Regions from separate parts of the Martelella mangrovi genome, predicted to be linked through region 4. Evidence: predicted binding sites of a transcription regulator. Region 4 holds the regulator's gene; each other region holds the start of a gene.
What was found. The regulator PhoB, encoded in region 4, activates phosphate uptake and scavenging genes when phosphate is short. The targets are predictions, from matches to a motif close to TGTCATNNANCTGTCAT.
Positions count from the first base shown of each region.

Region 1 (7,902 bases), on a different contig from region 4:
CGATTGCGACCAGAAGCCCGGCAATGGTGGCCGCGTGGGCCCAGGCAGCCTGGCCTCGCACGGGATCACTGCCCAGTTCGGACACGAAATACGGGCCGAAAATGAAGGTGACGATGACCGTGAAGAACGGCTGCGCCGCCCAGTCGAACAGCATCCAGCCCAACACGCCTGTCGGTGGCGCGCCGGAAACCGGCCCGGCATCTTTTTCCTGAAGAAGCGACAATTCAAACCATCCCCGATGACCGGATGCAGATTGCGGCTTCTTTCACTTTTGTCAAACGTCGGCGGCGTCAGTTCATGTCGCGGGCCAGATCATTCAGCAACCCGGCGGCGACCATGGTCTTGGCAATGGATGGATCGCCGGAGCGGACCAGTCGCTCGAGTTGCTCGGCAATCTGCAGCACCCGGGCCGAATGCGCCTCCTGCCAGGCTGCGACCGCATCTTCCGCATCGCCGCATTCGATGAGCGCATTGGCGGCCAGATCCCGACGGCTTGCCGAAATCTGGTCCATGGAGCGGGTCAGAGCCAGCGAATCGTAAAAATCATTCGGGTCCATGCGCGCGGCGATCGTCAGCAGCGGGGAAACATGGAAAAGCCGGGTCACGCTGAAATAGGCCCGGGCTGCCCGTTCCAGGCTCTGGCCGCTGCGGCCTGCAATCTGCAGCGCCTCCGGCACGAACATCATGCCGAGATGCCGGGCAAGACTTGCAGCAAGCGCATCGGGAACGCCCGCTTCCTTCCATCCCGCTTCCTGCTCCGACAACCACTCGGCCCGCGCATCCGGCAGAAGATCGCCGAAGCCGACCTCGAATGTGGCAAGAGCCTGTTTCAGCCGCCCGACCGCATCGGCGATTTCGCCTTCGGCAATGCCGTTGCGGATCAGAAGATGAGTCAGGATGCGGAACAGATAACGCAATTGCGTGTAGATCGCGTTCTGCGTCCGGCCATCGATCCGGCCATCGAGTGCGTGAACGGACTGCCACAGTTTTTCCATGCCGAAGCCATCGCGGGCGATGATCGCGGCCTTGACCACCTCGGCCGGCGTCGCCGCCGTGGTGTCGCAGGCACTGATGATGAATTCCGGCCCGCCGCGGTTGATCACGTCGTTTGCCAGCCGCGTGGCGATGATCTCGCGCCGCAGGCGATGTCCGCCGATATCATCGGCATAGGCATCGCGCATGCGCTCGGGGAAATAGCCGTAAAGCAGCGGCTCCATATAGGGATCGTCCGGCAGATCGCTTTCAAGCAGCTGATCGAACAGCACGATCTTGCCATAGGAAAGCAGCACGCCGATTTCCGCACGGGTCAGGCCCTGATCGGACTGCCGGCGCGAACGCAGCGCCTCGTCGTCGGGCAGGGTTTCGACGGTGCGATCGAGATGACCATCCTTTTCCAGAACCTCCATCATCCGTGACAGGGACAGCATGCTTTGAAGGCCCGCCTCGCTGCTGAGCGAGATCGACAGCGTCTGCAGATAGTTGTTTTCCAGCACGATGCCAGCCACCGCCTCGGTCATTTCGGCAAGCAGGACGTCGCGGTCTTCCCGTGTAAGCCGGCCGGCGCGCATCGCCGAGGCCAGCGCGATCTTGATATTGACCTCGACGTCGGAGCAATTGACGCCGGCGGAATTGTCGATAGCGTCGGAATTGCAGCGACCGCCCTTGAGGCCAAAGGCGATACGGCCCTTCTGGGTAACGCCGAGATTGGCGCCCTCGCCGATCACCCGCACGCGCAGTTGCTCGGCATTGACCCTGATCGGGTCATTGGCGCGGTCGCCGACCTCGGCATTGGTTTCGGTGCGCGCCTTGATATAGGTGCCGATGCCGCCGAACCAGAGCAGATCGGCCCTGGCCTTCAGGATCGCGGCGATAATGTCGAAAGGGGTATATTCCCCTTCGGCAAGATCAATCGCGGCGGCAGCCTCGGGCGTCAGCCTGACCGCCTTTTCCTTGCGCGAAATGATCATGCCGCCCGGAGACAACAGGCTTTGGTCGTAATCCTGCCAGCTTGAACGCGGCAGGTCGAACAGCCGCTTGCGCTCTGCAACCCCCTTTATCGGGTCGGGATCCGGGTCAATGAAGATATCGCGGTGGTCGAAGGCACCCACCAGCCTGATCTGCTCGGACAGCAACATGCCGTTGCCAAACACATCGCCCGACATGTCGCCGACGCCGACAACGGTAAACGGCGTGGTCTGGATATCGATGTTCATTTCCCGGAAATGCCGTTTGACCGCTTCCCAGGCGCCGCGTGCGGTAATGCCCATCTTCTTGTGGTCATAGCCGGCAGAACCGCCCGAGGCAAAGGCGTCATCGAGCCAGAAATCAGCCTCCTGCGCCAGTGCATTGGCCGTGTCGGAAAAGGTCGCCGTGCCCTTGTCGGCGGCAACCACGAAATAGGGATCGTCGTCATCCGAACACACCGTGTCCTGAGGCGGAATAACCTCACCGTCCTCGATATTGTCGGTGATCGACAGCAACGTGCGGATATAGCTCTTGTAGGCTTCGCGGCCGGCGTTGAAGATTTCTTCGCGACTGCCGCCTGCCGGCAGGTTCTTCGGATAGAACCCGCCCTTGGCGCCCACCGGCACGATAACCGCATTCTTGACCTGCTGCGCCTTGACCAGACCGAGCACTTCCGTGCGGTAATCCTGTCCGCGATCCGACCAGCGCAGACCGCCGCGCGCAACCTTGCCGAAACGCAGATGCACGCCCTCCACCTCGGGCCCATAAAGGAAGATCTCGCGAAACGGCCGCGGTTCGGGCAGGATGGCAAGCGCCCGCGAGGCGAATTTGAAGGCGAGGTTCGGGCACGGCGCGCCGTTTTCATCGGTCTGGAAATAATTGGTGCGCAGCGTCGCATCCACAAGCTTGATGAACAGCCGCAGGATCCGGTCATCATCAAGGTTCGGCACGCCCTGCAGCCCCTCGGTGATGGTTCCGCGCGCGCTCTTCAGCCCCTCGGCACGCTCCTCGTCGGAAAGCGCGGGATCGAAAGCCGTGCGGAACATCAGGAAGATCGCCCGCGCAATCACAGGATAGAGGCAGAGCGACTGGGCAATATAGCCGGCCGTGAAGCTGAGGCCGGCCTGGCGCAGATAATGCGCATAGGCGCGCAGCACATTGGCCTGATCGACATTGAGACCGGCCAGCAGCACCAGCCGGTTGAAACTGTCATTGTCGACAGTGCCGGCAGACGCCGCGATGAACGCCTCTTCAAGGCGCGCACTGTCCGCCTCGAGGTCGAAGACCACCGAACCGTCGACCAGAAGCTCCATGTCGTGCAGGATGACATCGACCGGCTCCGTATCGTCCTTTTGCAGGGCAAGTTCGAATGTGCGTTCGGAAATCACGGTAAAGCCGAGATTTTCCAGAAGCGGCACGCGCCGTGAAAGCGCCAGTTGACCGCCGGCATGGAATATCTTCAGCCGCAATTCGTCGTCGTCCGCGCCACTACGGTAAAAGGCAATGCGGAGGCCGCTTTCGGCAGCCGACGAAATCAGCTTCAGGTCGCCATAGGCATCTTCCGGCGAAAATGTCTCGTGATAGGCTTCATTGGCCTTCAGCTCCGGCGCGCCCAGACCGGCAAGCGCATTGAAGTGTTCCTCCCAGTCGGCAGCCAGCCTGGCGACTTCCGCTTCCAGTTCGGCCTGCGGCACATCGGGCGTTTTTTCCGTGCTGTGGCGGCCGATGATGATCTGCACCCGCGCCGAACGCCCCTCGGGGAAGGACGGATAATAGGCGGAAACATGGCCCTGATAGACCTCGGCGAGATAATTCCCAACCTTCTCCCGCAACCGGGAATCATAGAGATTGCGCGGAATATAGACGAGAACCGAGACGAAACGGTCAAAACCGTCGATCCGGCTCAGAACACGGATGCGCGGCCGTTCGGCAACATCCATGATCTGCTCGGCAAAATCCGTCAGCAGGGGAACAGGAACCTGAAACAGTTCGTCGCGCGGATAGGATTCCAGCGTATTCTGGAGCATGCGTCCGGCATGGCTTTTGGGCTCGAAGCCGAAATGACGCGACACTTCGGCAAGCTTTGCCCTCAAAAGCGGAATGCGCGCAGCCGACTGGGTATAGGCTGTGAAGGTGAACAGCCCGACGATGCGCAGTTCGCCGACGACCTCACCATTTTCATCGAACCGTTTGACGCCGATATAATCCATATAGGTGCGGCGGTGGACGATCGACGTGGTATTGGCCTTGGTCACCAGCAGAAGTTCGGGCCCTTCCATGAAGGCGAGAATTTCAGGGGTGGTGACCACCGGCTTCGGCCCGCGTCGCAGAACCCGCATCTCGGGATCGGCAAGAATGCCGATGCTGGATCCCTTCACACGCTCGACCCGGCCCGGACCGTCTTCATGGGTGTAGATCAGTTCACGCATGCCGAGGAAGGTGAAATTACCGTCGCGCAGCCACTCCAGAAAATGACGGGTCTCCTCGCCCGCTGCCTTCAGGGCTTCCGGCACCCGGGTCTCGAGTTCGTCCATGGCGGTTTCGAGCTTTTCAAGCATGACCGGCCAGTCGTTGACGGCAAGCCGGACATGGGCCAGCACATATTCAAGCCGCGATTTGAGCCGGGCGCGGGTATCGGGCGAAAGCGCTGCCACATGCACCTGCACATGGCTGATGCGATCTTCCGGCACATGTTCGGTTTCCGCGGAAAACGCAACGACGGGCTTGCCGGGCGTGGCGATCAGGATCGGATGGACGGCCAGCAGGATATCGGTGGTGAATTCGCCGATTTCGGCCATCACCGAATCATAGATGAACGGCATGTTGCGATCGGTAATCGCGATCACATCCGTTGCGATCTCAGGCGGCGCGGTGCCGGAAACAGGGCCGACGCTCACCCGCGCCGCACCGCCTTCGAACGCGCCAACCTCGCGCGCGGCGAAGATGGCCGAGGCTGCGAGCATATCCGCATCGTAGCGGGCAAGGTCTTCGGGACTGGCCCGCTTGAACATGGAAAACGGGTTGATAAAAGGCGCATCGGCTGCGACAGCGGCCTTCTCGGCAGCCTCCATCAGGCTCTTGCGCATCTGGTCGGCTTTGTTTTCCATGTTTCCTCCAGCATGTTTTTGTCGCGAGGGCGCGCGCGAGGCGGCATTCTTACTGCCACTTTGTCTTCCGCGCCGTCCGTTCTATAACGCTGCCGTCACAACACTGGCTTGACAACGTCCTCCAACAGACGATTTAGAGCGTAATTGTGGCCGATGGCAAAGTTTTTCCACTTTCCTTATCGCGCAGGTTGCAAAGCCTAAAACAGCACCAGGACATGAAATGACAGCAGAAACCGGCGCAGTCATCGCCATTTCCAGCCACGTGATGCGCGGCGCCGTTGGCAACCGGGCGATTGTCTTCGCACTTGAAACGCTCGGGCTGAACATATGGTCCGTCCCCACCATCGTCATGCCCTATCATCCCGGCCATGGCCCGTCCACCCGACTGAAATTCGATGACGGCGACTTCACCAAAGCGCTGAACGACCTTGCGACAAGCCGTTGGCGCGGCGAAGTGAACGCCGTCATCAGCGGCTATCTTGCCGATCCGCGACAGGCTGCAGCCATCGCCACGCTGGTACGGACCCTAAAGGCCGACAACCCCGATCTGATCTATCTCTGCGACCCGGTTTGCGGTGATGAAAACGGGCTTTACGTGGCGGAGGAAACCGCTGCCGCCATGCGCGACCAACTCCTGCCCCTGGCCGATATCACCACGCCAAACCGCTTCGAACTTTCCTGGCTGACGGGTCGTGAGATTGCCGACAACGCCGCCGCAATCGATGCAGCGCTCGCCCTGGGGCCGTCTGCGGTGGTGGTCACCTCTGCTGAGGCGATGATCCGCGATGGCGTGGCCGCCCTTTATGTCGATCAGCGACAGGCCGTTCTTGCCGAGCACACCCGGCTTGAAAACCCGCCGAACGGGCTGGGCGACCTGTTTTCTGCGCTGTTTCTCGCCGCCCGGCTTGCCGCAATCCCCCCTGCCGAGGCCCTGGAGCGGGCGACGGCGGCGGTCTATGAGATCCTCGCCCGCGCCGTGCGCGAAGACGCCGACGAGCTGCGACTGGAACGCAATACCGCAAGTTTCAGCGCGCCCTTTGCAAAAGTTGGCCTGCGTCAATTGATGCATCCCGCGCGGCGACGTAAAAGAAGCTGATAAAAGACGATGCGCAAAAGCATGAAGGACGAATGACAATGGACGCGTTTCCCAAATCCCTTCTCGATGGCTACAAGAGCTTCATGTCCGGACGCTATGTCGAGGAAAGTGCCCGCTACCGGACGCTGGCCCAGGAAGGGCAGAAACCGCAGACCATGATGATTGCGTGCTGCGATTCCCGCGCCGCGCCCGAAATGATCTTCAATGCGCGCCCCGGTGAGCTGTTCGTGGTCCGCAATGTCGCGAATATGGTTCCGCCCTATGAGCCGGACGGGCAATATCACGGCACATCCGCCGCCCTTGAATTTGCCGTTGAAGGGCTGAAGGTGAAGAACATCGTGGTGCTCGGCCACGGGCGCTGCGGGGGTATCCACGCCGCCCTTTCGCCGGATGCCGAACCGCTGTCTCCCGGCGATTTCATCGGCAAGTGGACCACCCTCTTGAAACCGGCGGCCGAGCAGATCAATTCGAATTCCAATATGACCCACGGGGAACGCCAGACCGCGCTTGAGCGCATCTCGATCCGCAATTCGATCGCCAATCTGCGCTCCTTCCCCAATGTCGCGACGGCGGAAAAACAGGGCAAGCTGAAGCTCTGTGGCGCCTGGTTCGACATTTCCAGCGGCGAATTGTGGGTGATGGACGCAAAGTCGGGCGATTTCAGCCGCCCCGAGTAATCCCGGAACGTAAAACCCCGCCGGTTCCACCGCGCGGGGTTTTCAGTTCTTCGGGCTTCGAACCGGCGGTCTCAGCGCCGCACGTCGTCTTCGTCCGCGCTTTCCTCGATCCGCTGCATATCGTCATCCGACAGGCCGAAATGGTGCCCGATCTCATGGATCAGGACATGGGTGACGATGTCGCCGAGCGTCTCCTCGTTTTCCGCCCAGTAGTCGAGGATCGGCCGGCGATAGAGGGTGATGCGGTTGACCATCTCGCCGGTTTCCATGGTGAACCGCTCGGAAATGCCGCGCCCTTCGAACAGGCCGAGCAGATCGAAGGGCGTTTCCAGCGCCATGTCCTCGAACACATCGTCGCTCGGGAAATCTGCGATATCGACAACGAGATCACCGGTCAGCGCACGAAACGGCTCGGGCAGCCTGGCATAGGCCTCGATTGCAAGCGACTCGATGGCCGCAAGACTCGGGGCGTGACGGCCCTGCCAGTCTTCACTTTTGTTCATACGCGCCATTTCTGCTCCTTCGTCGGGCCCATATAGGCCTTTTTGACACGCATTTCGAGAAAAGAATGGCGTTGCGCCGTACCGAAACAGCGCAAACCTGCCCTTGCCGCGCAACGCGAAACGCAGCGCCTGCCGAAAAAGCATCTCCCGCCTTGGCAAAGAGCCGACAAACAGCCGGTTTCCGGCCGCGCCCGGGCCGCCTGAAACTCCGCGCAAAATTGCGCCAAACCTGCTTGACACTACCTGCACGAGGCCCTAATAACGCCCCGTCCCGCGCGGTGCACAACAGTTCGGGCGCATGGTCTTCCACACCGCGTCGCAAGATGCGTTTCCCGTGCAAGGCCCTGGTTGGCGGAGTAGCTCAGTAGGTTAGAGCAGAGGAATCATAATCCTTGTGTCGGGGGTTCAAATCCCTCCTCCGCTACCAATAAAATCAATTCTTTATAAGAAATTGCCGTTGATTTCCGTGTTGCACTGACTTGCAACCGCCCCCTTTTGTTCTTTTGTGTGCCGCTGATTATAACAACTCAGAGCACATTATTCGTGCTGGCGTA
Region 1 covers NZ_JBEPLY010000006.1:62,475-70,376, reverse strand. Annotated here, with positions in the region: gene ABID12_RS10510 (MFS transporter) at 1-223, opposite strand, end outside; gene ABID12_RS10505 (NAD-glutamate dehydrogenase) at 291-5,072, opposite strand; gene pdxY (pyridoxal kinase PdxY) at 5,293-6,168, shown strand; gene ABID12_RS10495 (carbonic anhydrase) at 6,201-6,845, shown strand; gene ABID12_RS10490 (metallopeptidase family protein) at 6,917-7,357, opposite strand; tRNA gene ABID12_RS10485 (tRNA-Met) at 7,699-7,775, shown strand.
Region 1: the regulator PhoB is predicted to act here: its motif matches at 5,170-5,186, upstream of ABID12_RS10505 (NAD-glutamate dehydrogenase).

Region 2 (7,902 bases), on a different contig from region 4:
TTCCCTGCGGGCCTCAGTTCGTCGATAAACCCGAAGACGTGCGGGTTGTTGCCTTCACCGGCCGTTCCCACAGGTGTCATGCTCGGACTTGATCCGAGCATCCATTCCAGTCAACCCTTTGATAAAAAAGAGTTTAAAATGAGCGTTTATCGTGTGGCCCTGGATCCTCGGGTCAAGCCCGAGGATGACACGGAGTGAGGGGCAGCTTTGTCAACAAACCGAGGGCCGCTTGCTGTGCGCTTCCAGAAAGAGACTTTGCGCGCAAGAACTTGGCTCTTGCCGGCTTCCGGCTCAAGGCCGGAATGACGGCGGGGGGATAGGCAAAGCTGTGATTGTCTACAGGGTTTGACGAAAATTCCGTCTCCGGCTCTTCGGTCAGGCCCTGCTGGCGCTCCAGAGCCCACCGGCCGTGACGAGAATCGGCAATGCCAGATAGCCGCCGAGAATGATGAGCAATCCCTCCGCACCGCTGGCGTGAAGATAGTCCGCCCCGCAGGGAGATCCGTGGAAAACAGCGCCCAGCCAGGCATTCCGCGTCAGGGCGAGCAGAATCAGCGATAAAGCCGCCGCGAAAATACCGGCACTTCGGTTTGCCGTGCGTTTGAACGATGCCCACAGGATGAAACAGATCGCAATGAACAAAAGCGGCGCCGACAGAATGCTGCCTGTGATGAATGTCCCATCCGCGCCCTGCGTACACGTACCGGTGAACCCCAGAAGCTGAAGCGGCATGGCGGTGATGATCATGGCGGCGGCGGCCCACATCCACCGGCCCACACAGGCCAGTATCACCGACGCGACAAGCGGCAGGCACACGGCCCCGACGATAATGACGAACGGATTCATGACGCCCCCGTCACGTGTTGATGATCCTGCGCGAAAACACGATCAATCGATAAAACCATGACCGTATTGCGTAGCTTTTCGACCGGATATTAATCCTCGTGATCGCGCGTTGGAAATTCCGGCCTGCGGAATGTCGAGGAGATCATGGTGAGCCCTGCCCCGATCGCGCCAACGGTGAAGATCACCTGCAGCCCGGCGCTTGTGGTGGCGGCCAGCATCATGTCGGATTTTTCGAGCGGCTGGACGGTGATTTCCAGGAGGCCGATGATCCAGTGGGCCGCCGCACTGCCCGGCACCATGGGAATGCAACCGGCAACCGCGATGGCATTGCCCACGCGCCGGACCGGAAACGGTGTGTTGTAGGAAAGCTCGACCACCAGCGCCACGGCAACGGCAGCGGCAAAGGATGCCGCCTCAAGCGGCCAGCCGTGCAGCATGCACAAAGTCCGCACCGCCAGCGCCAGCGCGCCGGCCAGCGCGGCCCAGCCGAGATTGCGATAGCCGAAATTGAACAACACCCCGAAGCCTGCCGCAGCAACGGCGCCGAAAAAGGCATGATGGGCAATGTTGGGCGCGGATTTCGGCGCATCCTGCAATCCGCCGCCAAGCACGATATGGGCCGCACCGACCCCCAGCGTAATGAACACGAGAATCATCGCGACAGTCACGAAGCGCGCGCTGCCGAGCGTTGGAAATCCTTCCATGATATCGGTCTGGGCATTCATCGACGGCACCCCCGGAACCAGCATCAGCACCGCAGCACTCATCGAGGTATCGATCATGGTGCTGCCCATGGCCATCGCCCCGAGACCGGAAAGCACGGCAGCGGCAAACGCCACCGTGGCCGTGACGACGAAGGCATTATAATGGCGCTCAAGCAGAACGAGCCGGATATACTGGCCGACCATGCTGGCGATCAGCGTTGTCACAAAAGCCGGCGCATCCGCGCCCAGAAGCCGGCCGAACGCCGCGCAGGCAAGCCCGGCGGCAAACACATTGAGCGCCTTGTGATGCTTCAGCGTGTCGCGCTGGGCCTTTGAAAGCTTGTCCTCTACCGCCTGCGGGGTCATGCCCCCTCTGCCGACCTCGGCGCAGATCTCGCGGACGCGGTGATTGATCCGCATGTTCACACCATGATGCCCGACCCCGGCCATATGGGTCGAGGTGCACACGCCATCGCCCACCGTGGTCGCAATCGAGGCGAAACCGACGCGAATGTCGACGCTTGTGACGCCAAGCCCCAGCGCAACCTTGCGAACCCCTTCGCGAACGACGGCCGACTTCGCACCGGTTTCCATGAGGATACGTCCCGCCTCCAGCGCTATCAGCGCTGTCTTTTCCAGCGCCCTTTGCCGCAGGAGCAGTTCGGCCACGGTATCTTCATGCGGTCCCTCTGCATGCCGGGCCGGGGTGCCTGTTTCAGTCATTGCATCTCCTGTTGCAAAGGCGGATCTGTAAGCGACGTTCGGAATGGCCGCCGGCATAGCGCTCGGCCAGCGGCGAAATTAGACAGCGGCTGCGCATGCGCCTTGCGCTATGTCAAGCAGGCGATGCGAAGCCTTTGCCTATCGTATCCAAAGCGCGGCTGCGGGGAAATGGGGGACAGTCGGGAAAGGCAAAAAACCAGAAACGTCAAATACTGCGTCAAGTCGATTTTGTTTATGACAGTTTTATGACTGTTGTGTGACACTTTTTTTAAAGAAAATGCAGGATATCCACGCGAATATGAATTTTTTACAACATGCTATGCTTGGAATTATTTCGTTGTTATAGGACTTCCGTTTTCAACCAAACCTCAAAAGGGCTATCTGATGAAAATCGGAAATTTCTCCAAGGGCGCTAAGGTCGCAGCCGTTGCAACCGCCATGCTGGTGTCCGGCACTGTCGCACAGGCTCAGGACGTTCAGCTGACGGGCTCCGGCGCCTCTTTCCCCTTCCCGCTCTACTCGGCCTGGTTTAAGGATTTTGGCCAGAAGACCGGTATTGAAGTCAACTACCAGTCGAAGGGTTCCGGCGCCGGTATCGAAGACTTCACCAATGGCGTTGTCGACTTTGCTGCTTCCGATGCGGCCATGGACGATGAGGAAATCGCCAAGATCGACGGCGGCGTCGTGCTTCTGCCGATGACGGCCGGCGAAGTTGTTCTCGCCTTCAACCTTGATGGCGTTTCCGACCTGAAGCTGCCGCGCGATGTTTACCCGAAGATCTTCCTCGGTGAAGTCACCAAGTGGAACGATCCGGCCATCGCTGCCGCCAATGACGGCGTCGACCTGCCCGACGAAGACATCACGGTTGTTGTTCGCGCCGATTCTTCGGGCACGAGCTTCAACTTTACCAATCATCTGGCCGCCATCAGCTCCGATTTCGAAAGCACTGTCGGCGCCGGCAAGACCGTTCCGTGGCCGAAGGCTTCGAACTTCATCGCCGCTCCGGGCAACCAGGGCATCACCGCCACGATCAAGCAGACGCCCGGCGCGATCGGCTACATCGAATACGGCTATGCCAAGCAGACCAACACGCCTTACGCCATGCTTGAAAACCAGGCCGGCAACTACGTAAGCGCTGGCGCCGATGCCGGTAAGGCCGCTCTGGCTTCCGCCGAATTCGACGATCATAACCGCGCTTTCATCACCGACCCCAAGGGTGAACAGGCTTACCCGATTTCGACGTTCACCTGGCTGCTCTTCTACAAGGAAGGTCAGGACGCCGATACCGTTGCTGCCCTGAAGAAGATGGTCGACTACGGCCTGACCACCGGTCAGGAAATGTCCGACAAGCTCGGCTACATCCCGCTTCCGGAAAACGTCATCGAACTTGATCGCAAGTCGATGGAAGAAATCAAGTAATCGAGACAGCACGCTGTCTTGTGCCGGGGCGTATTGTCATGCGCCCCGGCTTTCTCAGTTCAGGATCCGTTTGCGCTTGCGTCAACGACAAGATCACCGGGATAGCCCCGATCTTCGCCAGTAGGAGCCCGCTTGATGGCCGACAACACGAAAAACACATTGCCTGAAGATGGCAGTGTTTCGAGACCGCCGACCGCTTTCGAATACGGTTACGACAAATCCTTTCGTATCCTGACGCTGGCCGCCGGCGTTCTGACCATCCTGCTTCTGGTCTATATCTTCTGGAAGCTCGGCGCACAGGCTGCCCCCGCCATGCGCGAATACGGGCTGGGCTTTCTGACGACCGTGGTCTGGAACCCCAATACCAATGAATACGGTATCCTCGCCGAAATCTGGGGGACGCTTTATTCCTCGCTTCTGGCCCTGCTTTTCGGCGGCGTCCTCGGCATTGCGGTTGCGATCTTTCTGACACAGGGTTTTCTGAACGCGCGCCTGGCCTGGGTCTTCCGGCTGATCGTCGAGATGCTTGCCGCCATCCCTTCGGTGGTTTACGGCCTCTGGGGCATCTACGTTCTGATCCCGGCGATCCGCCCGGTCGCCAACTGGCTGCACGATACCCTGTCCTTCATCCCGTTCTTTTCGACCAAGCTTGCCGGCCCCGGCATGTTTCCGGCCATGATCGTGCTGTCGATCATGATCCTGCCGACCGTTGCGGCAATCTCCCAGGATGCCTTCAAGGCTATTCCGATGAAGATCCAGGAAGCGGCCTACGGTATGGGCACGACCAAGTGGGAAGCGATCCGCAAGGTGATCATCCCGACTGCGTCCGGCGGCATTTTCGCCTCGCTGGTTCTCGGTTTCGGCCGGGCGCTGGGTGAAACCATGGCGCTGGCAATGCTGATCGGCAACGCCCAGCACGTCACGCTGTCGCTGTTTTCGCCGGCCACCACGCTGGCCTCGCTGCTCGCCTCCACCTTCCCGGAAGCCGGCGCCAACCAGATCGGCCCGCTGATGTACGCCGCCGTCGTTCTTCTGGTGATCACCATGGCCGTCAATATCATCGGCACGATCATCATGAATTATACCTCCCGCCAGACCGTCACCTGAGGATGATCAGATCATGAGCACGACGGACCAGACAACGATGAACCCCGAAGTGGTCGCCCTCGGCGATCCCAATCTCAGCTTTTCCTTCGGCGAACGCCGCACGCTGATGAACTTCATCCAGACCGTAATCCTGTGGGTGCTGGCCGGCATCGCCGCCATCCCGCTGATCTCGGTCCTGTGGATGCTGATCAGCCGTGGCGGTTTGCGGCTCTCGGCGGCAATCTTCACCGAGCTTCCGCCCGCCCCCTTCGAACAGGGCGGCGGCATCGGCAACGCCATCGTCGGCACGCTGGTCATGGTTGCGATTGCATCGCTGATCTCGATCCCGGTCGGCGTTCTCGGCGGCCTTTATACCGGTCTTATCAACCCCGACGGCAGGATATCCGCGCTGATCCGTTTCGTCGGCAAGGTCCTGACCGGTTTTCCCTCGATCCTCTCCGGTGTCTTCGTCTATGCCTGGCTGGTGGTCGTGATGAAGACCTATTCGGCGATTGCCGGCGGTGTTTCGCTGTCGATCCTGATGCTGCCGACCGTACTTCTGACGGCCGAACAGGCCTTCCGGATGGTGCCCCAGCGGATGAAGGATGCCGCCTACGGAATGGGCTGCAATTCAACACAGGTTGCGACCAAAATTGTTTTGCCGACCGCCCTTCCAGGTGTTATGACCGGTGTAATGCTTGCAGTGGCGGGCGCGTCCGGTGAATCGGCCCCGCTGCTGTTTACGGCGCTTTTTTCGAATTACTGGATCGGGAGCTTTACCGAGCCGACAGCATCATTGTCGATTTTGATCTATAACTTCTCGGCAATGCCCTATGAAAACCAGATTGAACTTGCATGGACAGCCTCTCTTGTTCTGGTTCTGATCGTGCTTGTCTTCAACATTCTCAGTCGCTCGTTCGGCACTCGCCGCGTGTAGGAGAAAAAGGTCGATTATCATGTCTACGGAAATGGAAATGAACAAGATTGAGGCCGCGGCCGCACAGCAGCACGGCAATGTTGCCATCGGCGCGAACATCGACAAGATCTACTACGGCGATTTCCTGGCCGTGCGCGACGCCGCCGTCGATATCGAAAAAGGCAAGATCACGGGCTTCATCGGCCCGTCGGGCTGTGGCAAGTCGACGGTGCTGCGTTCGCTCAACCGCATGAACGACCTGATCCCGATCTTCCGCCTTGAAGGGCATGTGCATTTCCTGGGCCAGGACGTCTACGGCAAGAATGTCGACCCGGTGGTCGTGCGCCGCCATATCGGCATGGTGTTCCAGCAGCCGAACCCGTTTTCGATGAGCATCTTTGAAAACGTTGCCTTCGGCCTGCGCCTCAACGGCTTCAAGGGCGACATTTCCGGCCGCGTCGAAAAGGCGCTGCGCCGCGCGGCGCTCTGGAACGAGGTCAAGGACAAACTGAAGCAGAATGGCCTGTCGCTTTCCGGCGGCCAGCAGCAGCGCCTGTGCATCGCTCGCGCGATTGCCACCGAGCCGACCGTTCTGTTGATGGACGAGCCCTGCTCCGCGCTTGACCCGATCGCCACGCGCCAGATCGAGGAACTGATGCTGGAGCTGAAGAAGGACTACACGGTCGCGATCGTGACCCACAACATGCAGCAGGCAATCCGCGTTGCCGACAAGACGGCGTTCTTCTCCGTCGACATGTCGCAGGGCGGCCGCACCGGTTTCCTCGTCGAAGTCGGCGACACCAAGCAGATTTTCGAAAACCCGAAGGAAAACCTTACGAAGGAATATCTTTCGGGCGAGTTCAGCTAAGGCTGAAACGAACCATCGCAGCGTTTTCGGGCGGCTTTTCCCAAAAGCCGCCCTTTTGGTATAATGCGCCAACCGCGCCAGCTCTGGGACGCAACAGAAAGAGTTTGATGTTCAGACACAGCCTCGACCTTGAGAAGATCGAAGCCAAACTGCGTGACACACAGCGCCAGTTCGAACGCATCAACATGCTCCTGACGATGCGTCGCGAAAGCATGCCCGATTCCATCATCGAACACATGATGGAAGGATATGCCTATGTCGACCGTCTCCTGAATGACGGAACCGATATTCTCAAACTCGGCGAATTTCACCACCTGCTCGAGCTTAATCATATCGTCCTGTGCGGTTCGTCAGCAAAAAGCAGAGCAGAATTCCGGCATCACATCGAGCGCACCGAATCGCATTTCTACGACCGCCATAACGGCGATATCGGCGGACTGGTCGACTGGTATCAGCGCCATACGGGCAAGGGTGTGCGCAAACGGGCTGCCGGCATTTACGTACGGGCGCTGAGCCGCCCGCAGCTTTTCATCGAGGGCAATCACCGGACCGGCGCGCTGGTCATGAGCTATATTCTCGGGCGTGAGGGCAAGCCGCCCTTTGTTCTTACCCCTGAAAATGCCGAGGCCTATTTCAACCCGTCCAGCCTGGTTCGTGACGCGCACAAATATTCGATCGACGAATTGATCAAGATACCGAAGCTTACGCGCTATTTCGCCCGCTTTCTGAAGGAGACAGAAGACGAGAGCCTTGTCGTGAAGACGGCCGAACTGGAAAAGACCTGACCAGTCAGGCGACTTCCACAACCATGCGTCCGCGAATACGTCCCGCCAGAATGGCCTCGGCAGCTTCCGGCAGATCCGCAAGCCCCACCTCGCCTTCCGTCGCCAGATCGATCTGTTCAGGCGTCAGCTGCGCCTGCAGCAGGCGCCACGCCGCTTCGCGGCGCTTGAGCGGCGCCATCACCGAATCGACCCCGATCAGCGCAACCGATCTGAGAATATGCGGTATCACCGTTGCCGGCAGATCCGCGCCGCCAGCAAGACCGCAGGCCGTCACCGCGCCGCCATACACCGTTTGCGCCAACACATTGGCCAGTGTCGTAGAGCCGACGCTGTCGACCGCACCGCTCCAGCGTTCGGCCTGGATCGGCTTGCCGGCCTCTGAAAGCTCCTGACGGTCGATGAAATTGCTGGCGCCGAGCTGACGCAGATAGGCATGGGTTTCCGGCCTGCCGGTCGAGGCTGTAACGCTGAACCCCAGCGAAGAAAGCAAGGCCACGGCATAAGAGCCGACGCCCCCGGCCGCTCCCGTCACCAGCACGCTGCCCTCGTCAACGG
Region 2 covers NZ_JBEPLY010000005.1:88,206-96,107, reverse strand. Annotated here, with positions in the region: gene ABID12_RS09400 (hypothetical protein) at 376-846, opposite strand; gene ABID12_RS09395 (threonine/serine exporter family protein) at 936-2,273, opposite strand; gene pstS (phosphate ABC transporter substrate-binding protein PstS) at 2,658-3,692, shown strand; gene pstC (phosphate ABC transporter permease subunit PstC) at 3,828-4,799, shown strand; gene pstA (phosphate ABC transporter permease PstA) at 4,813-5,715, shown strand; gene pstB (phosphate ABC transporter ATP-binding protein PstB) at 5,753-6,562, shown strand; gene ABID12_RS09370 (hypothetical protein) at 6,670-7,347, shown strand; gene ABID12_RS09365 (MDR family oxidoreductase) at 7,352-7,902, opposite strand, start outside.
Region 2: the regulator PhoB is predicted to act here: its motif matches at 2,508-2,524, upstream of pstS (phosphate ABC transporter substrate-binding protein PstS).

Region 3 (7,902 bases), on a different contig from region 4:
ACTCTTCGCGGTGCTGAACGCCATGTGGTACGAGCTGATGGATGACCGCGCCAAGGAGCGCCAGAGCCAGAAACAGGGCTGACGCGCACCTGCTGGAATAAAAAGCCCGGGTCTGCCAATCGCAGGCCCGGGCCTTTTCATGTCCGTTCTCCGACGGAAGCTGTTTACAACCGCTCACCCGCCAGTTCGTTTTCGGTCGTATCGACATAAGAGCCGACATCGCGATCGGCGGGATAAAAATCGAGATAACGCCGCCAGACCTCAAGTGCTGCTTCGGGCCGGCCGGTGCGGTCGAGGATGGTCGCCATCAGCCCGAGTCCGCCGAAATCGCGCGGTTCCAGCGCAAGCGCCGTGCCGATGTCATCCATCGCCCGGTTCAGATCGCCATGGGTATAATGAAGCACGGCGCGCTTGCGATAGGCCGCCGGTTCATCGGGCCTGAGCGCAATCGCCTCCGACAGGAAATCGAGCGCGGCGGCGGTGCGGCCATCGGCCTCCGCGTCATCCGAAGACTTGATCAGCAACGACACTGTCGCGCTGGGCGAGCGGTCGAGATAATCGTCGATGTCCCTGGCATAAGCGGCAGCCTCGGCGGGATCGCGCGTGCGCACAAGCTGGCGATACAACGCATCGAGCGGGTCGGCAGGCGTCGTCACAGCCGCAACATCGGCGCCATCGGCCGTTTGCGCGAGCGCAGGCATACCGGCCAGCGGCGCCAGCGAAACGAATGTCAGAAAAGCAGGCATAAAAAAGCGCATGACGGGATGGTATCCCGTCATGGCAAAAGGTCAAACAGATATTGCACCGGCCCGGTCACGGTCCGGTTACACGCACTCAGCCCTGACGAGCCTTGAAGCGCGGGTTCTGCTTGTTGATGATGTATACACGGCCCTTGCGGCGCACCAGACGGTTTTCCCGGTGACGGGACTTGAGCGCCTTGAGCGAATTCTTGATCTTCATGTTTTCGATCCGCTGTTTGTGCCGCTCTCGACTGATCAGTAAAGGCGGTCTGTTTCAACATTCAAAAGCGCGCCGGAAGGAGGCGCGCTTGGCTGTGGCCGGTTCCTAGCGAATGGCTGCGCGAAAGTCAACCGTTCCGGTGGTTTTCATGCGGATGAAGCACGGTGACATGGCCCATCTTGCGGCCCGGCCGGCTTTCGTCCTTGCCATAGAGATGCACCAGTGCGCCGGGCGTCGCCATCCAGCGCGGAATATCGTCCATATCGTCGCCGATGATATTGTGCATCACGCAATCGCTGTGGCGGACAGGATCGATCAGCGGCAGGCCGCAGACGGCGCGAATATGCTGCTCGAACTGCGAGATCACACAGGCCGCCTCGCTCCAGTGGCCGGAATTGTGCACCCGCGGGGCAAACTCATTGGCAAGCAGACGTCCGTCACGCGCAACAAACAGTTCAAGGCCCGCAACGCCAACATAGCCAAGAGCCGAAAGCAGTTTTTCGGCGGCGATTTTCGCGTTTTCGACAAGTTCATCGGACACGCGGGCCGGCACCCGCGAAATCCGCAGTATGCCATCACGATGCTCGTTTTCCGCCGGATCGAATGAGACAAAGGCGCCATCGATACCACGCGCTGCGATCACCGAAATTTCGCGCTCGAAATCGATCCATTCCTCGAAGATCGCCGGCGCTCCGGCAAGCGCGGCAAAGGCGGCATCGGCATCGTCGCCGCTACCGGTAAAAACCCACTGCCCCTTGCCGTCATAACCGAAACGGCGCGTCTTCAGCACACCGCGCCCGCCAAACAGGTCAAGCGCGGCATCGAGATCGGCGCGGGTGTCGACCGCGTGAAAGCCAGCTGTCGGAATGCCGCATTCATTGAGAAAGGATTTTTCGGTGAGCCTATCCTGCGAAATCGAAAGGGCGCGCGCGGGCGGATAGACGGGGCGTTTGCCCGCAAGCTGGGCCGCGCTTTTTTCCGGCACGTTTTCGAATTCATAGGTGATGACATTGCAGTGGGCGGCAAGCTCTTCAAGCGCGCTTTCATCGTCATAGGCCGCCACGATATGCGCATTTGCCACCTGTGCTGCAGGACAGTCCGCCTGCGGCTCCAGAATGACCGTGCGGATGGAGAGCCGGGCGGCAGCCATGGCCAGCATGCGGCCGAGCTGGCCGCCGCCGACGATACCGATGGTTTTCATGGACTCACTCATCCTTGTCGATGGGATATTCTGCGACATGGGCCGCCTGACGGGCCCGATAGTCATCGAGCCTGCCGGCAAGCTCCTCGTCCGAGAGCGCCAGAACGGCGGCGGCAAGCAGCGCGGCATTGACGGCACCCGCCTTGCCGATCGCCAGCGTTCCAACAGGCACGCCCGCCGGCATCTGCACGATTGAAAGCAGGCTGTCCTGGCCGGAAAGCGCACGCGACTGAACCGGAACGCCGAACACCGGCAGCGGCGTCATGGCCGCCAGCATGCCCGGCAGATGGGCAGCACCGCCGGCGCCGGCGATGATGACCTGAAACCCTTCGCCGCGCGCACCGCGGGCAAAGTCGTAAAGCCGGTCCGGCGTGCGGTGGGCCGAGATGATGCGCGCATCATAATCGATTTCGAGAACATCGAGCGTATCGGCAGCATTCTTCATCGTTTCCCAGTCTGACTGGGAGCCCATGGCAATGGCGACGGGCGGATTCATGATCGGGCTCATCGGCCTTCCGTTTCAGTCGTAATTCCAGTTCTGGCGAAACCGCGACGAGGCCACGGTCAAATGTGGCCGAAAAAGGCCTGAAAACGGCTTTAGCATCATTCGTTTTCGGTGAAAAGCGAGCTTGCGAAGGGTGATAGCGCAGACATTGAAAATGCCGCCGGAAAATCACATTTCCGCCTTCGACAAGTGTGCTGAAACATGGCATTGTTTTATTGCAAATCGATGACGAGGCGCCGCATCCTGCGGCGATAAACAAAGGAAGGACGTGTTGAAATGACAGTTCAGACCCACCTTGCCGCCCTTGAGGAAAAACATTCCGCGCTCGAAAAAGAGCTGCAGAACGTGATCTCCTCGCCATCCAGTCAAGATGAGGAAATTGCAGAACTCAAACGCAAGAAACTTGTGCTCAAGGACGAAATCGAGCGCCTTCAGCAATCTGTGAACTGATCATAGTCCCTTTCCAGGAATGCAACGCCCCGGCTTTTGACCGGGGCGTTTTTTTGCGGCTATTTCAGAGCGCTTTCAGGTCTTGTCGGCCTTTTCGGCCTTCTTCATCACGCCGACGCGTAGCATCACCTCGCGGGGAATATCATAGGTCGATTTCAGGTGATGATCGGTCTTGAGCCCCAGATAATCACGCTGGATGAACAGCGCAAAGGCCCTGTCGGCCGCCGCCTGCACCAGTTCGTCGCGGTCCTGATTGGAACCCGGCGTCTCGTCATGGCGCTTCAGGGCTGCCAACGCCTCCTCCAGCCGCCGTCCGATCCGCCCCAGCGCCTGCGCCGTCTCCTGCATGATCTCGTATTGCAGGGCATCCATCTCCGGATCGAGCGGCCTGCTGTTCGTTCCGGGCAGTATCGGCGTCTTCTTGGCCATGGTCTTTTCCTTCGCTCTTCCTTCCTCAAACATCGGAAACCGGCCGACGGAGGTCAAGACAGCAGGCACAACAAAAAACCGCCGGGCGTTGCCACCCGGCGGTTTAGTATTCACGGCGTAAGCAGTGCTTACTGGTCGTCGCGGCCCTTCAGGGCGGCGCCGAGAATGTCACCGAGCGAAGCGCCGCTGTCGGACGAACCGAACTGTGCAACAGCTTCCTTCTCCTCGGCGATTTCAAGCGCCTTGATGGAGAGCATGACCTTGCGGTCGCGCTTGGAGAAGTTGGTGACGCGGGCGTCGAACACCTGGCCGACCGAGAAACGCTCGGGGCGCTGTTCGTCGCGGTCGCGGGCCAGATCCGAACGGCGGATGAAGGCCGAAACATCGTCGTGGTTGACGAGCTTGACTTCGACGCCGCCATCGTTGGTGTCGGTCACTTCGCAGGAAACAACAGCACCCTTGCGCAGTTCGCCGGAAGCGGCTGCTTCCGTCAGCGAATCCTTGCCGAGCTGCTTGATGCCGAGCGAGATGCGTTCCTTTTCGATGTCCACATCGAGAACAACAGCCTTGACGATATCGCCCTTGTTGTATTCCTCGATGACCTGCTCGCCCGGACGGTTCCAGTCGAGATCGGAAAGGTGAACCATGCCGTCGACGTCGCCTTCGAGACCGATGAACAGGCCGAATTCGGTCTTGTTCTTGATCTCGCCTTCGACTTCCGTACCGGACGGATGCGAGAAGGAGAAGGCTTCCCACGGATTTTCAAGCGTCTGCTTGAGACCGAGCGAAATGCGGCGCTTGGCCGGATCGACTTCGAGAACGACAACTTCGACATCCTGCGTGGTCGACAGGATCTTGCCGGGGTGGACGTTCTTCTTGGTCCAGGACATTTCCGAGATGTGGATCAGGCCTTCAATGCCCGGCTCCAGCTCGACGAACGCACCGTAATCGGTGATGTTCGTAACGGTACCGGAAATCTTCTTGCCTTCCGGATACTTGGCCTGGATGCCATCCCACGGGTCAGCTTCAAGCTGCTTCATGCCCAGGGAAATGCGGTGCGTTTCCTGGTTGATGCGGATGATCTGAACCTTGACGTTCTGGCCGATGGACAGAAGCTCGGTCGGGTGGTTGACGCGACGCCATGCCATGTCGGTGACATGCAGCAGACCGTCGATGCCGCCGAGATCGACGAAGGCGCCGTAATCGGTGATGTTCTTGACAACACCTTCAACGACCTGGCCCTCTTCGAGGTTCTGGACGATTTCCGAACGCTGTTCCGCACGGCTTTCTTCAAGAACGGTCCGGCGCGAAACGACGATGTTGCCGCGGCGCTTGTCCATCTTGAGGATTTCGAACGGCTGCGGCGTGTGCATCAGCGGGGATACGTCGCGGATCGGACGGATGTCCACCTGGGAACGCGGCAGGAAGGCGATCGCACCGTCGAGGTCGACCGTGAAGCCACCCTTGACCTGGTTGAATATCTGACCTTCGACGCGCTCGCCGGCCTCGAACTTGGCTTCGAGCTTGACCCAAGCCTCTTCGCGACGGGCCTTCTCACGCGACAGAACAGCCTCGCCCAGCGCGTTTTCGATGCGCTCGACATAGACTTCAACTTCGTCGCCGGCCTTCAGTTCGCCATCCTTGCCGCGCACGCCGAATTCCTTCAGCGGCACACGACCTTCGACCTTCAGGCCGACGTCGATGATGGCCATATCCTTTTCAATGGCGGTGACCAGGCCCTTGGCAACATAGCCTTCGGCAAGATCATTGTTCGCGCCGAAGGATTCCTCGAGCATTGCGGCGAAATCGTCGCGCGTGGGGGTTTGTGCAGTCATAAAAACTCCTGGATCGTGTCGGTCATTTCAGGCCGAACACGCGTTGCGCCGGTGGCTGGTGTTGATCTTTGGCTGTCACCGCATCCCTCTTCACCCTGTTTCAGGGCGAAAGAGCATTCCGGCGCATGGATGCAGTGAAAACCTCAATTTGCGGAGCCTCCTCCGCATGCATTACGGGTCGAGCCGCTTGTCCACATACGCGCAGGCGGCCCGAAACGCGGCTTCTATACCCATTTTGGACGTATCAAGCAAGTGCGCATCGTCCGCGGGGCGCAAGGGACTGTCCTTTCGCCCCATATCGCGTTCATCGCGACGGCGCACATCGTCCAGAATCTGCGTGAAATCCGCCGTCTCGCCTCTGGCCACGATCTCGTCATAACGCCGTCTGGCGCGAATTTCCGCGTCTGCCGTGACATAAAGCTTCACCGGCGCATCGGGGCAAACCACCGTGCCGATATCACGGCCGTCGAGCACTGCGCCCCTGCCGGCCTCGGCAAAACGCCGCTGGGCTTCAACCAGCGCCACGCGCACCGACGGCATAGCTGCGACTTTCGATGCCGCTTCACCGATTTCGTGCGCCGACAGCACGGCGCGATCGAGATTGCCGAGATCAATCGCGGCGGCGGTTTCGGCGGCAATCGTCTCGTCATCGAGGGGTTTTCCCGCATCGACAAGCGCCTTGGCGGTGGCCCGATAGGTCAGGCCGGTATCGAGATGCGGCAAACCGTAATGTTCTGCCAGCTTGCGTGCGAGCGTACCCTTGCCGGCCGCCGCCGGTCCGTCGATTGCGATGACAAAGCCCATGAAGATCGTCCCGTTCCGTTTGACGGTGACATAGCGCATCACCGCAAAGATCAAAACCGGTTATCGAACGCATCCGCCGGAAAACAAACGAAACAGGCCCGGACATCATGACCGGGCCTGTTTGCGAGAATTCTGAATGCCTGGCGCTTATTCCGAAGGACCGTCCGCCATGGCCGGCGTCTTGTCCTTGTCGGCAGGCGTGTCCTTGGCGGACGCATCATCTGCACCGGCTTCGGCCTTTGGCGTGCGGCGGCGACGTGCCGGCTTTTTCGGAGCTTCCGCCTCTGCGGCATTTGCCTCTGCAGCGTTCACCTCGGCGGGAGCGGCATTGCCTTCCTCGCCGCTATTGTCGGCGGCAGCGGCGCGCTTGGTGCGGCGCGGACGGCTGGCGGCCGGTGTGCGGCGGCGTGACTTCGGCGCCGGCTGGCCATCAGCCTCTTCGGCTGCAACCTCGGCGGGTGTTCCGTCAATAACCGGCTGCGGCCCGTCGGCATCGACCTGTTTTTCCTGCCTGCGCGGCTGTTCCTTGCGTTCGCTGCGCTCATCGGCCGACGGCTGGTTGCCGTTATTATTGTTCTTCCTGGCCGCATTATCGTCATTGTCGTCATTGCTGTCGGAGCGGTCGTCACGCTGGTGACGCTCCTGAAGCTGGGACTGGGCGGCGGCGATGATGCGGTTATAGTGCTCGGCGTGCTGGAGGTAGTTCTCCGCCATGACACGGTCGCCCGAACTTTGCGCATCGCGCGCAAGCGACATGTACTTTTCGGCGACATGCTGCGCGGTGCCCCGCACCTTCACATCAGGACCGGTACTGTCATAGGTCCGGGTCAGCGGGTTGGCGCCCTTGCGGTTAAAGTTATTATTGCCGCCGCGCCCCCGGCTGCGCTTATTCTGCTGTCCTGGCCTCATGGAGTATTCACCTGAATTTTCTGTCAATGGTCGAGCTTGTCCGTCTACCGCTTTCGCATCAGCGAAACATGACGGCATAGCCCCGTCGGCAGGGCAAAACGCGCGCTGCCATTCGTGGAATCCAAATACCTGAATCACGCAAAAAACGGCATGTCACAATGAACCAACATTGGACGGAAAACCTTGAGACTGCGGCCAAGCGACGAATCGCTGTTTCTTTCAGTCACCGTTTTGCGTGCGTGCAACCTATCGTGCTTGTCCCGAAATTCCAAGCCCTTTCTTCACCTGTTTTCAAAAAGGCCGGACCCGGGGCGATTTTCAGCTTTTCCGAGCGCTTGCAAAAATGACAACGCGGTCATTTCCGCCCAGATCCCGATGGCTTTCCACCGGCGTGAAGCCCGCTTCACGGAAGATTGCTGTTACCATGTCCTTCTGGTCAAAGCCGATTTCAAGCGCGATAACGCCATTTTCGGCGAGATGAGCATCGGCTTGCGCCGCGATTGCCCGATAGGCGTCAAGACCGTCTGCACCGCCGTCCAGCGCAAGAGCGGGATCATGCTCCCGCACCTCCGGCGCCAGCGTCGCGATCACATCAGACACGATATAGGGCGGATTTGACACAATCATGTCGAAACGACCCTGCACCGCGGAAAACCACGGCCCGCGCCTGGTGACGAAACGGTCTGCAACACCATTTATCAAGGCATTGGCGCGCGCCGTTTCAAGAGCCCCTTCGGCAATATCTGTCGCCAGTGCTGTGGTTTCGGCACAATTTTTCAAAAGTGCGACCGCAATGGCCCCGGTTCCGG
Region 3 covers NZ_JBEPLY010000001.1:394,459-402,360, reverse strand. Annotated here, with positions in the region: gene cydX (cytochrome bd-I oxidase subunit CydX) at 1-82, shown strand, start outside; gene ABID12_RS01900 (tetratricopeptide repeat protein) at 165-746, opposite strand; gene ykgO (type B 50S ribosomal protein L36) at 835-960, opposite strand; gene ABID12_RS01890 (5-(carboxyamino)imidazole ribonucleotide synthase) at 1,088-2,161, opposite strand; gene purE (5-(carboxyamino)imidazole ribonucleotide mutase) at 2,166-2,669, opposite strand; gene ABID12_RS01880 (YdcH family protein) at 2,943-3,116, shown strand; gene ABID12_RS01875 (DUF6665 family protein) at 3,192-3,545, opposite strand; gene rpsA (30S ribosomal protein S1) at 3,674-5,380, opposite strand; gene cmk ((d)CMP kinase) at 5,552-6,184, opposite strand; gene ABID12_RS01860 (DUF4167 domain-containing protein) at 6,332-7,093, opposite strand; gene prmC (peptide chain release factor N(5)-glutamine methyltransferase) at 7,412-7,902, opposite strand, start outside.
Region 3: the regulator PhoB is predicted to act here: its motif matches at 2,881-2,897, upstream of ABID12_RS01880 (YdcH family protein).

Region 4 (7,902 bases):
TTCTTGCGGAGCGGTTCTGGCCGGTGGACGAGGGTTATGCAAGCCTGCTCGTAGCATTGCGCCCCGGCATGGAGCGCGCGCTCGACAGCGTGGCCGCAACCTATGAAGACGCCGGGACGCAGTACCCCGGACATCAAACCGAATAACAGTATTGCATTGCGAAAACAGCTGGCAGCGGCTGCCATGGCCCTGACCCGGGGTCAGGAGCAGCTTTTCAGCCGCGATTCCTCGGGCCGGTTCATCAGCGCGAAAATGTCGATATTCTGAAGCAGCGGATGGAAACCATCGTCGTCGCCGGCCTCGATCAGAACGTCGAGCGGCACGACCGGCGCGACCATGGGGCCGTTCCAGCAGGCGGCATCGAGATCAACCGAAAAGCCGGGTTTGGCGCCGCCGGCCTGGCGGGCGGCCGCCATCTGCTCCTGCTGATCCCTGAGCGCCAGAGCATCGGCGGGCGAAAGCCGCAGCACCGTCAGGTGCTGACCGGGCTTGCGGAACTTTGCCACGTCGGCTTCCTCCGCAGCGGCATTCGCGCTCACCAGCGTATAATCGTGACTGATCTCGCCGGCGCCGGATTTCTGGTAAACCGTCAGTACAATCTCGTTCGTCGGCAGCTTCATCTCCTCCGGCGCCAGCACCGCAATCCTGAGCGACGCGGGATTGGCCGCGATCGGCGACGGAATGGTCGTCGGCTTGGCGCCCGACAGGAAATTGAGCGAACAGGCCGAAAGCAGGGCGAGACCGGAAGCAGCCAGGAGTGTCTTGAAGATTGGCATGGGCATGATCGGGCGGGTCACAAACATGGTTAATAATCATTCATCCTATCGGGGATAGCTTAAGGGCCGGTAAAGAGTCAGCCGCTGCTTGTGGCCGATGGCGCAACAGGCGCGGACGAAAACACGCCGTGCATGCGTCATACCCTGCTTGACATTAATAATTATTGTTTTACGATAATTTTATATTGTAATATAAGAGGCACTTCGATGACCCCGACCAACTCTCCCGCCCTTTCGCGGCTATGCGGCCGCATGAAAACCCTGACCCGGATCATTCAGGCCGGGCTTGTGGCCGGCCTGGCCTACGCCGGCTGGACGGCCCTTGCCGGGCAGGACAGGATTTCGGCCTTTCTGACGGATGCGCTCGACCTCTCCGTTGCCGCAACGCTCACACCGGCGACGGGACTGGCGCTTGCCGCCCTTACGGTGATGTTCGCCGGGCTGGCGTTTTTCGGGCTGCAGACCGTCTGGCAATTGTTCGACCGGCTTCAACACGAAACGCCATTTTCCCATGCGGTTGCCGCACTTTTGCGTCGCGCTGGCCTGATTGCGCTTGCCGGCGCTGTCGCCAGCCTTTTTCTCACACCCGTGGCGACACTTCTGGCGACACTCGCCAATCCGCCGGGCAGCCGCACGCTTTCAGTCGGTCTCGGCAGCGACCAACTGATGCTGTTTCTGCTCGCGGGACTTCTCTTCGTGATGGGGCATGTCATGGTGCTCGCGACATCGATGAATGAAGATTATGAGCGTTTCGTCTGACCCATGCCGATCATTGTCAATCTCGATGTCATGCTCGCCCGCCGCAAGATGCGGGCGAAAACCCTTGCCGAACATGTCGGCATCACCGAGCAGAACATCTCGCTGCTGCGCTCGGGCAAGGTCAAGGGCGTACGGTTCGAAACGCTTGAAAAGATATGCCGCGCGCTCGATTGCCAGCCCGGTGACATTCTGGAGTATCAGCCGGACGAACCCGGCTGATCCTTATCCCCGCTCGGGGTCGCAATTGCCCCGGGCGGCAGATCAAAGCCCGATTTCGTGGGCATAAGGCGGGTTGGCGCCGGCGCGGGAGACGGTGACGGCAGCGGCCTTTGCGCCCAGCGCCAGGGCATCCGCGATTGCCTCCGGCGACAGCGTTTTGACCTTCTCCTTGGTCAGCAACCCGGCGATATCGAGCGATGCCAGGATACCGGCGTCGAACGTATCGCCGGCACCGACGGTGTCGACCACTTCGACCTTTTCACTTGGCACCTCGACCTTGTGTTCGGCGGTATAGCCGATCGCCCCGTCCGCGCCGCAGGTGATGACGACAAGGCTTGCGCCGGCCGTAATCCAGTGGCGGGCCTTGTCATCGAGCGAACCTGCGAGACCGAACCAGTCCAGATCCTCGTCGGAGAATTTCACGATGTCCGATTTGGCCGCCATGCGCTCGATCCGGGCACGGTGACCCGCGGGATCGGTAATAAATGTCGGACGGATATTCGGGTCGAGCGAGATCACGCGGGCTTCGGCCTCGCGCATCAAAAGCGCTTCATAGGTGGAACCGCAGGGTTCGGGGATCAGGCTGATCGCGCCGAAATGCATGGCCGCGCAGTCTTCGCCGATTGCGGGCAGGTCATCCTCGGTAATCATCCGGCCGGCCGTATTCTCATCGTAAAAGGCATAGCTTGCCGAGCCGTTGACCAGCTTGACAAAGGCGAGCGTCGTCGGCCGGTCGGAAACGGCAACATAGGAATGATCGACCTTCGACGCGTCGAGTTTCTCGCGAATGATATCGCCCATCAGGTCGGACGATATGCCGGAGAAGAACCCGGTCGGTCGGCCAAGCCTGGAAAGCGCGACCGCCGTGTTGCACACGGCACCGCCGGCATAGGGCGCAAATGCCGGTTCACCCTTGTCGGTCTGACGCGGCAGCATATCGATCAGGGCTTCACCACAGCATAAAATCATTCTCTTCTCCCGTTTTTGTTCCCGCGCCTGTCGTCCCGGCCTAGACGATCAGTTCCTCAAGGCCGCCGCGGGCCCGCGACCATTCCATCGGATGATCGAGAAACGCGCCGACGGCATCAAGCGTTGCCTTGTCGGCCAGCTCTTCCTCGCGTGCGACCGCAAGAACGTTCTGCCATGTCGCCAGGTAATGAAGCTCAACGCACCCTTCCCGGAAACGTTTCTCGGCCTGTTCGAAAATATCATAATAGAACAGAGCCATGCCGTGTTCCACCAGTCCGCCGGCAGCGCGGATGGCATTGATGAAGTTGAACATGGAGCCGCCTGCCGTGGTCAGGTCCTCGATCACCAGAACCCGCGCCCCGGCTTCCAGATGCCCTTCGATCTGGGCGTTCTTGCCATAGCCCTTCGGCTTCTTGCGCACATAGATCATCGGCAGTTCCAGGCGATCGGCGAGGAATGCGGCAAAGGGAATGCCCGCCGTTTCACCGCCGGCGACGCAGTCGAATTTCTCGAAACCGGCATCACGCAGCACCTTGGCCGCGGCAAAATCCATCAGCGTGGAGCGGATGCGCGGATAGGAAATCAGCTGCCGGCAGTCGATATAGACCGGACTGACCAGACCGGAAGCAAGCTTGTAGGGCTCATCCGGGGAAAAATGGACGGCGCCGATTTCCCACAGCATGCGGGCCATCAGTTCGCCCATCACTGCGGGGTCGGCAAAACTTGCTCTGCTCATCTCAACAATCCTCTTTGTCTTTGCGCCGTCACGACCTTGCAGGGTGCGGGAGTGACACTCTCTTGCAAGACACAATCTGTCGGCGCACGCCGCCGCCGGGGCGGCCGTTTCCGTTCCGGCCCTGAGTTGAACTGTCGGGGCCGAAAAATCAATCGGAGCCGGTATATTTCATCATGCCGAATGGCATACCCGCCACCATAGCGGAACGCCGGATGGCCGCAATGACGGATATTAAATCGTTTAAAAAACTTTTTGCCGCTGCTCTAGACTTCCATCGAATATCCGGCTCCGCGCACGGTGCGGATCACATCCGGCATCTGCGAGAAATTGAGCGCCTTCCTCAGCCGGCCGACATGCACGTCGACGGTGCGCTCATCCACATAGATATCATGCCCCCAGACACCGTCGAGAAGCTGCGCGCGGGAAAACACCCGCCCCGGAGACGTCATCAGGAATTCCAGAAGCCGGAATTCCGTCGGGCCAAGCCGCACTTCACGCGCCTTGCGGTGAACCCGGTGGGTTTCGCGATCAAGCTCGATATCGCCGCATTTCAGCACGCTGGAGAGCACTTCCGGACGGGCGCGGCGCAGGATCGCTTTCACACGCGCCATCAGTTCCGGCGTGGAAAACGGTTTGACGACATAGTCGTCGGCGCCGATCGCAAGCCCGCGCACCCGTTCGCTCTCCTCACCGCGCGCCGTCAGCATGATGATCGGCAGGCGTTCGGTTTCCGGCCGCATTCGAAGGCGGCGACAAAGCTCGATGCCCGACACCCCCGGCAGCATCCAGTCGAGCAGAAGAAGGTCGGGGACCCGCTCCTGCAGCCGGATTTCGGCCTCATCGCCGCGCATGATGGTCTCGACCTCATAGCCTTCGGCCTCGAGATTGTAGCGCAGCAGAACGCTGAGCGCTTCCTCGTCTTCAACAACTGCTATCTTCGGCACCATTGGGCTGATATCTCCCTCGTCTCAAATGGCTTCAGACATCATCGGAACCGACGGCAGGGGAATTGTCGTCCTTCGGACGTTCTCCCTGCGGCTGGGCGCCTGTCGCGATGTAGTAAATCATCTCGGCGATGTTGGTGGCATGATCGCCGATGCGCTCGATGTTCTTGGCGCAGAACAGAAGATGCGTGCAGGTGGTGATATTGCGCGGATCTTCCATCATGTAGGTCAAAAGCTCGCGGAACAACGAGGTATAGATCGCGTCGATCTCGTCATCACGCTCGCGGATCGAACTCGCCTTGTCGGCCTGGCGCGTGGTGTAGGCATCGAGCACTTCCTTCAATTGCAGGAGCGCCAGTTCGCACAGATGCTCGATGCCGTGGGCCAGCTTGCGTGGCACGCCGGTGCCCTGCACCGAGATCACCCGTTTGGCGGTGTTCTTGGCCATATCGCCGACGCGTTCGAGGTCGGCGGCGATGCGGATGGCGCCCATGATTTCGCGCAGGTCCGCAGCCACCGGCTGGCGCCGGGCAATTGTGACGATTGCCTTCTCGCCGATCTCGCGCTCCGCTTCGTCAAGCGCCAGATCGTCGGCGATCACCTTTTCGGCAAGCTCGGTATCGGTGTTGACGAGGGCGGAGACCGATTCGCTGACCATTTCTTCGGCCAGGCCGCCCATTTCGGAAATGCGGCGCTGGAGGTATTTCAGCTCGTCATCGAATGCCGTCGAGATATGCGAGGGGGCCATGTTCTTTCCTTTCCTGGCTTGAGCGTGCGGCAGCCGCCCCTCAGCCGAAACGTCCCATGATGTAATCCTGGGTCCGCTGGTCCGCGGGATTGGTGAAAATCGTATCGGTATCGTTCTCCTCGACCATATGGCCGAGGTGGAACATCGCCGTGCGTTCGGAAACCCGCGCGGCCTGCTGCATGGAGTGCGTCACCATCACGATGGTGTAGTTCTCCCTGAGGTCGGAAATCAGCTCCTCGACGCGGGCCGTTGCGATCGGGTCGAGCGCCGAACAGGGTTCGTCCATCAGGATCACTTCCGGGCTCACCGCAATGGCGCGGGCAATGCAAAGCCGCTGCTGCTGACCGCCGGAAAGACTGGTGCCAGGCTCGTGCAGGCGATCCTTGACCTCATTGAACAGACCCGCCTTGATCAGGCTGGTCTCGACGATCTGGTCGAATTCCGTGCGGTGGCGGGCAAGACCGTGGATACGCGGCCCGTAGGCGACATTCTCGTAGATCGACTTCGGGAACGGGTTGGGATTCTGGAACACCATGCCCACGCGCGCGCGCAGTTCCACCACATCGATCCCGGAGGTGTAAACATCCTCGCCGTCGAGCGTGACCGTGCCGGTCACCCGGCAATTGTCGATCGTGTCGTTCATCCGGTTGAGCGTGCGCAGAAAGGTCGACTTGCCGCAGCCCGACGGGCCGATCAGCGCCGTGACGGCGTTCTCGCGAATGTTGAGGCTGACATCGAACAGCGCGCGCTTCTGCCCGTAATAGACGGACACCGCCTGACCGGCCATCTTGTATGTGTTTTCGCTCATCGTCTTTTTCCAAGCCTTTTTGCGGTCATATTCATCCATCGCCTACCAGCGCCTTTCGAAACGGCGGCGCAGTATCACCGCCGTGACATTCATGAAGATCAGGAATGCCAGAAGCACGATAATGGCGGCAGAGGTGCGCTCGACAAAGGCGCGTTCGGCCTCGCCCGCCCACATGTAGATCTGCACTGGAAGCGCTGTTGCCGGGTCAAGCGGGCCCGCCGGATAATCGGCCACGAAGGCGACCATGCCGATCAGAAGCAGCGGCGCGGTTTCGCCCAGCGCCTGGGCAAGACCGATGATCGTTCCCGTCAGAATTCCCGGCATGGCCAGTGGCAGGACATGATGGAACACCGCCTGCATTTTCGAAGCCCCGACCCCCAGCGCCGCCGAGCGGATCGAGGGCGGCACCGCCTTGAGAGCTGCCCGCGTCGCGATGATGATCGTCGGCAGCGTCATCAGCGTCAGCACCAGCCCGCCGACCAGCGAAGCCGAACGCGGCAGGCCGAGGAAGCCGATGAACACCGCAAGCCCCAGAAGGCCGAACACGATGGAGGGCACGGCCGCCAGATTGTTGATGTTGACCTCGATAAGGTCGGTGAACCGGTTCTTCGGCGCAAATTCCTCAAGATAAATCGCCGAGGCCACGCCGATCGGCAGTGCCAGAAGCAGGACCACGCCCATCATGTAAAGCGTGCCGACAAAGGCCACGCCGATCCCGGCGGCTTCCGGCCGGCTGGATGCGCCATGGGTGAAAAAGCCGGTGTTGAAGGACTTGTTCAGCCGTCCCTCGGCCTTCAACTCCTCCATCCACTGCAATTGCCGGTCGGAAACCCGGCGGCTTGTTTCCGGCACGGAAAGGTCGATCTGGCCCTTGTTGGCGGAATCGATATCGGCGGCAGCCAGAAGCCGTACATCGACGGTCTTTCCGATGACGGAGGGGTCTTTCAGCACCACATCGCGCAGCTCCACCCGGCTGCTGCGGGAGATCATCCGCATCGCCGCGCGCATTTCAGGGCCGTTTGCGGGATTGATGGCGAGCGTGCGGGCAAGCGCCTGGCGCACCAGTTGCGGATAATCGGCCGTCAACAGCAGCCGCGGGTTTTCATCGCGCGCGCCATCGGGATCGATCACCGAGGCTTCGAAGGTAACCGGCAGGGTGATGGTCGTCTGCTGAAACGCGGTATACCCCTTGCCGGCAACGGAAAACAAAAGCGCGCCCAGAAAGAAAATGCCCACGCAAATCGCCAACAGGCCGAAAACGCGGAAACGACGTTCGGCCGCGTTCCGGCGTTTGAGGGACTTGCGGCGCCTTGCGGCAATCGCCCGGCTTCCTCCATCCGTTCCGGTCGCGGTGCGGACTGTCTCGGTCATGCGTACTGCTCCCGGTATTTGCGCACGATATAGAGCGCATAGACATTGAGGCAGAGTGTGATCACGAACAGCGTGAGGCCAAGGGCGAAGGCCACGAGCGTCTGCGGCGTGTTGAATTCCAGATCGCCGGTCAGCTGGTTGACGATCTTGACCGTCACCGTCGTCATCGGCTCCAGCGGGCTGAACTGCAACTGCGCGGCAACGCCGGCGGCCAGAACCACGATCATGGTCTCGCCGATGGCGCGCGAAGCCGTCAACAGCAGAGCGCCGACAACACCGGGAAGCGCTGCCGGCAACACAACGCGCTTGATGGTCTCCGACTGCGTGGCGCCAAGGCCGAGCGAGCCCTTGCGCAGGCTGTCGGGAACCGCGTTGATGATATCATCGGACAGCGAGGAGACGAAGGGGATCAGCATGATGCCCATGACCACGCCCGCCGTCAGCACCGACTGCGCCTCGATGAAATTGCGATAGCTGCCGGTAAAAAGCCCGTTCAATTCTGCGGAAATGTCACGCAGCAGCGGCCCCACCGTGACAAGGGCGAAGAAGCCGTAGACGATGGTGGGAATGCC
Region 4 covers NZ_JBEPLY010000004.1:23,732-31,633, forward strand. Annotated here, with positions in the region: gene ABID12_RS06975 (GNAT family N-acetyltransferase) at 1-146, shown strand, start outside; gene ABID12_RS06980 (hypothetical protein) at 201-803, opposite strand; gene ABID12_RS06985 (DUF2975 domain-containing protein) at 984-1,535, shown strand; gene ABID12_RS06990 (helix-turn-helix domain-containing protein) at 1,539-1,754, shown strand; gene ABID12_RS06995 (carbohydrate kinase family protein) at 1,797-2,723, opposite strand; gene ABID12_RS07000 (orotate phosphoribosyltransferase) at 2,764-3,459, opposite strand; gene phoB (phosphate regulon transcriptional regulator PhoB) at 3,723-4,406, opposite strand; gene phoU (phosphate signaling complex protein PhoU) at 4,438-5,151, opposite strand; gene pstB (phosphate ABC transporter ATP-binding protein PstB) at 5,192-5,998, opposite strand; gene pstA (phosphate ABC transporter permease PstA) at 6,002-7,330, opposite strand; gene pstC (phosphate ABC transporter permease subunit PstC) at 7,327-7,902, opposite strand, start outside.